2 regions of the Bradyrhizobium sp. AZCC 1678 genome follow, and region 1 is predicted to be linked to the other one. Evidence: riboswitches for the same ligand, from Rfam matches in the RefSeq annotation. Region 1 holds a riboswitch; the other holds the start of a gene.
The links. A riboswitch is a leader RNA that binds a small molecule or an ion and turns the genes downstream of it on or off. The one in region 1 is predicted to bind S-adenosylmethionine.
Positions count from the first base shown of each region.

Region 2: another riboswitch for S-adenosylmethionine. It lies ahead of V1294_RS06165 (O-succinylhomoserine sulfhydrylase); the one in region 1 lies ahead of metX (homoserine O-acetyltransferase MetX).

Region 1 is NZ_JAZHSE010000001.1:7,727,665-7,732,374, forward strand. Features, by position in the region: gene metW (methionine biosynthesis protein MetW) at 1-88, opposite strand, end outside; gene metX (homoserine O-acetyltransferase MetX) at 90-1,295, opposite strand; SAM riboswitch at 1,378-1,457, opposite strand; gene V1294_RS36830 (chorismate mutase) at 1,633-2,493, shown strand; gene hisC (histidinol-phosphate transaminase) at 2,521-3,618, shown strand; gene V1294_RS36840 (prephenate/arogenate dehydrogenase family protein) at 3,615-4,553, shown strand.
Region 2 is NZ_JAZHSE010000001.1:1,309,281-1,313,990, reverse strand. Features, by position in the region: gene V1294_RS06180 (MATE family efflux transporter) at 1-694, opposite strand, end outside; gene V1294_RS06175 (PQQ-dependent sugar dehydrogenase) at 904-2,241, shown strand; gene V1294_RS06170 (2'-deoxycytidine 5'-triphosphate deaminase) at 2,328-3,434, opposite strand; SAM riboswitch at 3,544-3,623, shown strand; gene V1294_RS06165 (O-succinylhomoserine sulfhydrylase) at 3,696-4,710, shown strand, end outside.

The DNA of each region.
Region 1 (4,710 bases):
CGGCGACCATGAGATGATCGGTGCGATACTTGCCGGTGCGGTCGGGCGCTACGCCGCCGAGCGGCAGGGCCGGTTCTTGAACCGCCATATCAACCACCCGCACCATTGGAGAGCCCACGCGCCTTGCCGGCCGATTCCAGGAAGGCGCGGGAAATGTCGAAGAACTCCGGCACATCGAGCAGGAAGGCGTCATGGCCGCGATCGGTCTCGATCTCGGCGAACGACACCCGCGCGCTGGAAGCGTTCAGCGCATGCACTAGCGCCCGCGATTCCGAGGTCGGGAACAGCCAGTCCGAGGTGAACGACACCACGCAGAAGCGGGTCTTGATGCCGAGAAACGCCTGCGCCAGCACGCCGCTGTGGTCGGCGGCGATATCGAAATAGTCCATCGCCCGCGTCAGATAGAGATAGCTGTTGGCGTCAAAACGCTCGACAAAGGACGAGCCTTGATAGCGCAGATAGCTTTCGACCTGGAAATCCGCGTCGAACGAGAAGGTCGGCAACTCGCGGTCCTGCATCCGCCGTCCGAACTTGCGATGCAGCGCGGCGTCGGAGAGATAGGTGATGTGCCCGGCCATCCGCGCCACGGCCAATCCACGATGCGGATGGGTGCTGCGTTCGAAATAGCGCCCATGGTGCCAGTCCGGATCAGCCATCACGGCCTGTCGGCCGAGTTCATGAAACGCGATGTTCTGTGCGGAGTGGCGTGTCGAGCAGGCGACCGGCAACGCCGAGAACACGCGCTCCGGATAGGCGGCGGTCCATTGCAGCACCTGCATGCCGCCCATCGATCCGCCGATCACGCAAAACAAGGTTTCGATCCCCAGCCGGTCGAGCAGCATGGCCTGCGCTCGGACCATGTCGGGGATGGTGATCACAGGAAAATCCAGCCCCCAGGCCTTGCCGGTGGCCGGATCGGTCGAGGCCGGACCGGTCGATCCCATACAGCCGCCGATCACATTCGAACAGATGATGAAGTATCGGTCGGTATCGAGCGGACGGCCGGGACCGACCATGATTTCCCACCAGCCGGCCTTGCCCGTCAGGGGATGCAAATTGGCGACGTGCTGATCCAGCGTCAGCGCGTGGCAGATCAGAATGGCGTTGGAGCGATCGGCGTTCAGTTCGCCATAGGTCTGATAGGCGATCTGGAACGGCGCGAGATCGATGCCGCAATCGAGCCTCAAGGGCTGATCCATGCCGAACGTCGCCACCGGCGAGGTCGGATGATCGGCCTCATGGGCGCGATCCTCGTTGAGGATCGAGGGACTAGATATCGAATGCACGTTTGTCATTTCGGCACCGACCTCCTTACGGAGGCTCTACAGACAGAATCAGGCCATAAAAAACCCGGCCTGAACAAAGGTTCGGCCGGGATCAACTCTGTCCCCGGCCTGTTTAGCGAGTTGTTTAACGTGGCTGCAAGCCGGCCGGCTCAAATGACCACGGAATGGAACAAAGCTAGTCCCGCCCAGGCATTTCGTCAAGGCAGGCGGGGGCCGGACGGCATGGTTAACCCGATCGTGCAGGGCTGGCCCGTGACGTTTCTCTTTGCTTTCAGCGCCCGTCTTTCCTAATCAATGCGACTGTCTGCCGGCGCATCGGGCTGTTCGGCACCAAGGTTTTTCGAAGATGTCCAAGGCACCGTCCAAGGCACCCCCGGCCCCGCCCTCGCTGCAGGAATTGCGCAAGGAAATCGATGCGATCGACGAGCAGGTCCATCGCCTGCTGATGGCGCGCGGCGACATCATCGACCGGCTGATCCAGGTGAAGCAGACCCAGGAAGTCGGCTCCGCGTTCCGGCCCGCGCGCGAGGCCAGCATGATGCGGCAACTGGTGCAGCGTCATCGCGGCATCCTGCCGCTCGACACCATCGAGAGCATCTGGCGCGTCATCATCTCGACCTTCACCTATGTCCAGGCGCCGTTCGCGGTGCATGCGGACGTCTCGGTCGGCGAGCCCGCGATGCGGGATTCGGCGCGGTTTCATTTCGGCTTCGTCGTGCCTTATGTCGGCCATTTCAGCGCGCAGGCCGCGGTGGAAGCGGTGGCGAAATCGAAGGGCGACCTGGCGCTGGTCTCGGCAATCTCGAGCCGCACGCCGTGGTGGATCGCGCTGGAAGCAGACGGCGCGCCAAAAATCATCGCGCGGCTGCCGTTCCTCGAACGCGCCGACCATCCGGCGGCGCTCCCCGTCTTCGTGATCTCGCGGGTCGCCGACGATGCCATGGTGACCGAGGTCCAGATGTGGAGCGTCCGCGTCTCCGGCTGGAACGCCGATATCGCGCGCGCCGTGGCGCCGCTCGCCGAAATCGTCGCCGTGCCCGACACCGCCTTCGACGGCGCAGCGCTTTTGGTATCCGACGCCGGCGCCGGCTTCGAGAAGATCAAGAAAGCCCTGATCCAGGCCGGCGCTTCGGTGCGCTCGTCGGCCCTCGTCGGCAGCCACGCAACGCGCTATACGGTGCCCCCGAACGGGGCAGCCAAGTCTTAAGCCGTCCTGAATATCCGGAGCCAGAAGATGAACCGCCCCGTGCCGAATCCCGGCATTCTTGATATTGCGCCCTACACGCCCGGCAAGACGCCGGTGCCGGAGCCGGGCCGCAAGGTGTTCAAGCTGTCCGCCAACGAGACCCCGTTCGGGCCGTCGCCGAAGGCGATCGAAGTCTATAAGGCCGCGGCGGCGCATCTGGAGGACTATCCGGAAGGCACCTCGCGGGTACTGCGCGAGGCGATCGGCCGCGCCTATGGGCTCGATCCCAACCGCATCATCTGCGGTGCCGGCTCGGACGAAATCCTCAACCTGCTGGCGCACACCTATCTCAGCCACGGCGATGAAGCGATCTCCACCGCCCACGGTTTTCTGGTGTACCCGATCGCCACGATGGCGAACGGCGCGAAAAACGTCGTCGCGCCCGAGACCGACTTCACCGCCGACGTCGACGCCATTCTCGCGCGCGTGACGCCGCGCACGAAACTGGTGTGGCTGGCCAACCCGAACAATCCGACCGGCACCTACGTGCCGTTCGACGAGGTCAAGCGGCTGCGCGCCAGCCTGCCGCAGAATGTGCTGCTGGTGCTGGACGCCGCCTATTCCGACTACGTGTCGCGCAACGATTACGAGCTCGGCCTGGAGTTGGTGGCGACCACCGAAAACACCGTGATGACGCACACCTTCTCCAAGATCCACGGGCTGGCCAGCTTACGGATCGGCTGGATGTTCGGCCCTGCCAACATCATCGACGCCGTCAACCGGATTCGCGGGCCGTTCAACGTCTCGACGCCGGCGATGCTGGCGGCGGTGGCCGCGATCGAGGACACTGCGCATGTCCAGATGTCGAAGGCGTTCACCGAGCAGTGGCGCAACTGGCTGACCGAAGAAATCGGCAAGCTGGGGCTCAAGGTGACGCCGAGCGTGGCGAATTTCGTGCTGATCCACTTCCCGCAGGAGAAAGGCAAGACGTCGGCGGACGCGGACGTGTTTCTAACTAAACGAGGCCTGGTGCTGCGGGCGCTCAACAATTACGGCCTCCCCCACGCCCTGCGCATGACCATCGGCACCGAGGAGGCCAATCGCCTCGTCGTCGAGGCCTTGCGCGACTTCATGGCGGCCAAATGAACGCAACGCCGATCTTCCGACGCGTCGCGCTGATCGGCTTCGGCCTGATCGGCGGCTCGATCGCGCGCGCCGCGCGGGCCCAGGGGCTCGCCAGCGAAATCGTTACCACCGCGCGCTCGGAGAAGACCCGCGCGAGGGTGACCGAACTTTCTGTCGTCGACGAGGTGCTGGAGACCAACGCGGAAGCCGTCAAAGACGCCGACCTCGTGATCCTCTGCATCCCGGTCGGCGCCTGTGGCCCGGTCGCGCAGGAGATTGCACCGTTCCTTAAAGCGGGCGCGATCGTGTCCGACGTCGGCTCGGTCAAGGGCGCGATCGTCCGCGAGATGGCGCCGCATCTGCCGGCGAATGTTCATTTCGTTCCGGCCCATCCGGTCGCGGGCACCGAGCATTCCGGGCCCGATTCCGGCTTCGCCGAACTCTTCATCAACCGCTGGTGCATCCTCACGCCGCCCGATGGCGCCGATCCGATGGCCGTCGAAACGCTGCGTGCATTCTGGACCGGCATGGGCGCCAAAGTCGAGATCATGACGCCCGACCACCACGATCTGGTGCTGGCGATCACGAGCCACCTGCCGCATCTGATCGCCTACACCATCGTCGGCACGGCGGATGAACTGGCGCAGGTGACGTCGTCGGAGGTGATCAAATTCTCCGCCGGCGGCTTTCGCGATTTCACCCGCATCGCGGCGTCGGACCCGACGATGTGGCGCGACGTGTTCCTCAACAACAAGGAAGCCGTGCTGGAGATGCTCGGCACCTTCAACGAAGATCTCTCGAAGCTCACCCGCGCGATCCGCCGCAACGACGGCGAAGCGCTGTTCGAGCATTTTACGCGCACCCGCGCCATCCGCCGCGGCATCGTCGAGATCGGCCAGGATTCGGCCGCGCCGGATTTCGGCCGGCCGCATCCGCCGCTGAAGAAGGCGGAGTGAGGGACACCGCTTCGGCACTTGCGCGCCGCTCTCCACACGTCATTGCGAGCGAAGCGAAGCAATCCATCTTTCCCCGTGTGGAGGCCTAGATTGCTTCGCTTCGCTCGCAATGACGTGGAGAGATCGTCAAGCTTGTAGCCCGGATGGAGCGAAGCGC
Region 2 (4,710 bases), 6.4 Mb from region 1:
TGATCATGTAGGCGATCAGCGAACCGGCGGCGACGCCGCGCATGCCGAATTGCGGGATCGGGCCGAGGCCCAAGCCCAGCGTGCCGCCGAGAATGATCTGGCAAATGGCCGACGAGAGCATCATGAGCGACGGCAGCTTCATGTTGCCGGTGCCACGCAAAATGCCCGACATCGTATTCATCAGCCACGGCACCACCGCGCCGCCGAAGAAGATCTGCGTATAGGCCACCGCCTGCGCCAGCACATTGCCGCGCCCGCCGAGCAATTCCAGCAGCGCAGGGCCGAAGATCAGCATGCCCAGCATGAAGGTCAAGCCGAAGCAGAGCCCGATCAGGAGCGCATGCGCCGCCAGCGTCGAGGCGCGGTCGATATCGCCGGCGCCGAGCGCACGCGCGATCGCCGAGGCCACGCCGCCGCCCATGGCCCCGCCCGACATGGTCATGGTCAGGATCACGATCGGAAACACCAGCGCCATCGCCGCCAGCGATTCCACGCCGAGACGCCCGATATAGGAGGTCTCCGCGATCACGACGCAGGTGCCGGCGGTCAGCGCGATCACGTTCGGCCAGGCCAGCCAGAGCAGCGTGCGCAGGATCGGGCCGTCAAGCAACGCATTCTTCACGGGCGCTTCAGGCGGCGGAAGCAGGCGTTCCTTCTCGTCGACAGGAATTTCGGCAACGCCGATATCGGACATTTCTGCTCCCCGCGCGCGGACTTGGGTAGCCGCGGCGCGGCTTTCCTAGCATGGCAGGGGATGATTCCGCGTGCGAAAGGCGCAATGGGGGCCTGCGCGATTGCAGGCGAGGCGTCGCCGGCAGCCCATTTCACGCGAAATTCATGCCGGACCACGCGAACGTTCCGGCGGGGACCGCATTGTACGATCAACCTGCCGAGGAACCCGCCATGCGTAACAACCTCCTTCTCCAGGCAGTATGCATCGGCGCGCTGGCGCTGCCGCTGGCCGCCTGTAACGACCCCAAGGACACCGCAACCGTGGCGCAGAGCTATGGTCCTTCGCCCAACCTGCCACCGCCGGAACATTCGTGGATCCCGACGGTCGATATCGCGTCCGTCAACCGCTGGCCCGACGGCGCCAAGCCGATCGCCGCCAACGGGATGGCGGTCAGTGCTTTCGCGACCGGGCTCGATCATCCCCGCACGGTCTATGTGCTGCCGAACGGCGACGTGCTGGTCGCCGAGAGCAACGCGCCGCCGAAGCAGAGCGGCATGAGCATCAAGGGCTTCATCTACGGGTTGGCACAGAGCCGGGCGGGCGCAGGGGTTCCGAGCGCCAACCGCATCACACTGCTGCGCGATGCCGATGGCGATGGCGTTGCCGAAACGAGAAGCACATTCCTCAGCGGGCTGAATTCGCCGTTCGGCATGGTGCTGGTCGGCGAAGATTTCTATGTCGCCAATGCCGATGCGATCGTGAAATTTCCTTACTCGACCGGAGACACCAAAATCAGCGCACCCGGCGTCAAGCTGGCGGACTTGCCTGCGGGCACGCTCAATCACCACTGGACCAAGGATCTTACGGCAAGCCCGGATGGCACGAAGCTCTATGCGACCGTCGGCTCCAACAGCAACATTGGCGAGAACGGCATGGACGCCGAGAAGGACCGTGCCGCGGTGCTGGAAGTCGATCGCGCCAGCGGCCAATGGCGGGTGTTCGCCTCGGGCTTACGCAATCCGAACGGCCCGGCCTGGAATCCGAAGACCGGCGAGCTCTGGGTCGTCGTCAACGAGCGCGACGAACTCGGCAACGATCTCGTTCCCGATTACATGACCTCGGTGAAATCAGGCGCGTTCTATGGCTGGCCGTACAGCTATTATGGCGATCACGTCGACACGCGCGTCGAGCCGCAACGGCCCGACCTGGTGCAGAAGGCGATGACCCCGGACTATGCGCTCGGCGCGCATACGGCCTCGCTTGGGCTCGCCTTCAACACCGGCAATCTGTTTCCGCCCGAGATGGAAGGCGGCGCCTTCATCGGCCAGCACGGTTCGTGGAATCGCAAGCCTCGCGCCGGCTACAAGGTGATCTTCGTTCCGTTCAAGGACGGCAAGCCTTCGGGGGCGCCGCAGGACGTGCTGACCGGTTTCCTCAACGACAAGGGCGAAGCGCAGGGCCGCCCCGTCGGCGTGCGGCTCGACAAGCAGGGCGCGCTGTTGGTCGCCGACGACGTCGGCAACACGATCTGGCGCGTAACGCCGGCGGCTAAGTCAGCATCGCGGTAGATGCACCGTCATTGCGAGCGAAGCGAAGCAATCCATTCCTCAGCTTGCGGCGCGATGGATTGCTTCGCTTCGCTCGCAATGACGAGTCACACCCGGAAATGCTTGCTTAGCTTCAACCCCTGCGCCTGGTAGTTTGAGCCGATGCGCTGGCCGTACAAGGAGTGGGGCCGCGACAGCATTTTCTCATAGACCAGGCGGCCGACGATCTGGCCGTGCTCGAGGATGAACGGCACCTCGCGCGAGCGCACTTCGAGCACGGCGCGCGCGCCCTGCCCGCCGGCGCCGGCATAGCCGAAGCCGGGATCGAAAAATCCCGCGTAGTGCACGCGGAATTCGCCGACCAAGGGATCGAACGGCACCATCTCGGCGGCGTAATCCGGCGGCACCTGCACGGCTTCCTTCGAGGCTAGGATGTAGAATTCGCCGGGATCGAGGATGAGGCTGCCGTCCGGGCGGGCCGGGATCGGCTCCCAGAACTCATCGACGGCATAGCCGCCACGGCGGTCGATATCGACCACGCCGGTGTGGCGCTTGGCGCGGTAGCCGACGAAGCCTGATGTGTTTTCGCCGGAGAGATCGACTGACAGCGCCACGCCATTGGCCAAATCTGCGTCGTCGATATCGACCAGCCGCTCGGCGCCGTGCAGTGCGTCGAGTTCGTCGGCGTTGAGAATGGCATCTCCAGTGCGGAAGCGCACCTGGCTGAGCCGCGAGCCCTCGCGCAGCAGAACGGGAAACGTCTTCGGGCTGATCTCGGCATAGAGCGGGCCGTGATAGCCCGCGCCGATCATGTCGAAGCGGCGGGTGCCGTCGGCGATCACGCGCGTGAAGACGTCGAGCCGCCCGGTGGAGCTCTTTGGATTGGCGGCGGCCACGATTGACGGCGGCAGCGCGAGGCTCTCCAGCAGCGGCACGATGTAGACGCAGTTGGTCTCCAGCACCGCGCCGTCGGAGAGGTCGATTTCGTGCAGCTTCAACTCGTCGATGCGCTCGGCAACCGTGGCGCCGGGACCGGGCAGGAAGCTCGCGCGCACCCGGTAGGCGATGTTACCCAGCCGCAGATCGAGGCTTGCCGGCTGGATCTGGCTTTCGACAAAGGGATATTCCGGCAGGATCAGGCCCGCATCCGCCATCGCCGCGATCATGCGGTCGGGCAGAATTCCGTTGGCGTCGGGCGGAAGCGTGAACGGCACGGCGCGATCCTCAATACGGCCCAAATGTCATCCCAACCTCGTAAATATGGGCTTTTAGGGGTTATCCGATGGCCGCCTTGACGGGAAGGGCGCGAGGTAATATCAGCATGACTTATCCCGTGGTGATTTGAGCCGGCCGGCTTGCAGCCACGTTAAATAAATCGCTAAACAGGCCGGGGACACGTGTGATCCCGGCCTGTGGAAATTTTTCCAGGCCGGTTTTTTGTGACCATTTTCAAGGATGGTCACGACGGAGGTCACATGTCTGAGACTGGTTCTACCAAGCGCTATCGTCCCGAAACCCGCCTTGTCCATGGCGGCACGCTGCGCTCGCAATTCGGCGAGACGTCGGAGGCGTTGTTCCTCACCCAAGGCTACGTCTACGACAGCGCGGAGCAATGCGAGGCCCGATTCAAGGGCCAGGAGCCAGGCTTTATCTATTCGCGCTATTCCAATCCGACGATTGATATGTTCGAGCGCCGCATGATCGAACTCGAGGGTGCGGAAGCCGCGCGCTCGACCGCGACCGGCATGGCCGCGGTAACGACCGCGATCCTCGCACCGCTCCGGGCCGGCGACCACGTGGTTGCTTCGAGAGCTCTGTTCGGCTCGTGCCTTTACGTGGTGCAGGACCTCCTGCCGCGCTACGGCATCGAGACGACGCTGGTCGACGGTCTTGATCTCGACCAGTGGCAGCGCGCATTGCGGCCGAACACCAAGTCCTTCTTCCTGGAGAGCCCGACCAATCCGACGCTCGACGTGCTCGACATCCCGGCGATTGCCGAGATCGCGCACAGTGGCGGCGCACGGCTGATCGTCGATAACGTCTTCGCCACGCCGATCTGGCAGAGCCCGCTTTCGCTTGGCGCCGACGTCGTGGTCTACTCCGCGACCAAGCATATCGACGGCCAGGGCCGCTGCCTGGGCGGCATCATCCTGTCGTCGGAAGCTTTCATCGCCGAGCACATCCACAACTTCATGCGCCAGACCGGGCCATCGCTCTCGCCGTTCAACGCCTGGGCCCTGCTCAAGGGCCTGGAGACGCTTGGCGTGCGCGTGCGCGCGCAGACCGAGACGGCAGGCAAGGTCGCCGACGCGCTGGCGTCGCACCCGAAGATTTCGCGGCTGATCTATCCCGGCCGCGCCGATCACCCGCAGGCCGAGCTGGTGAAGAAGCAGATGCGCGCCGGCTCGACGCTGGTCGGCTTCGAGGTCAAGGGCGGCAAGCAGGCCGCATTCCGCTGCCTCAACGCGCTGCGGATCGCGCGCATCTCCA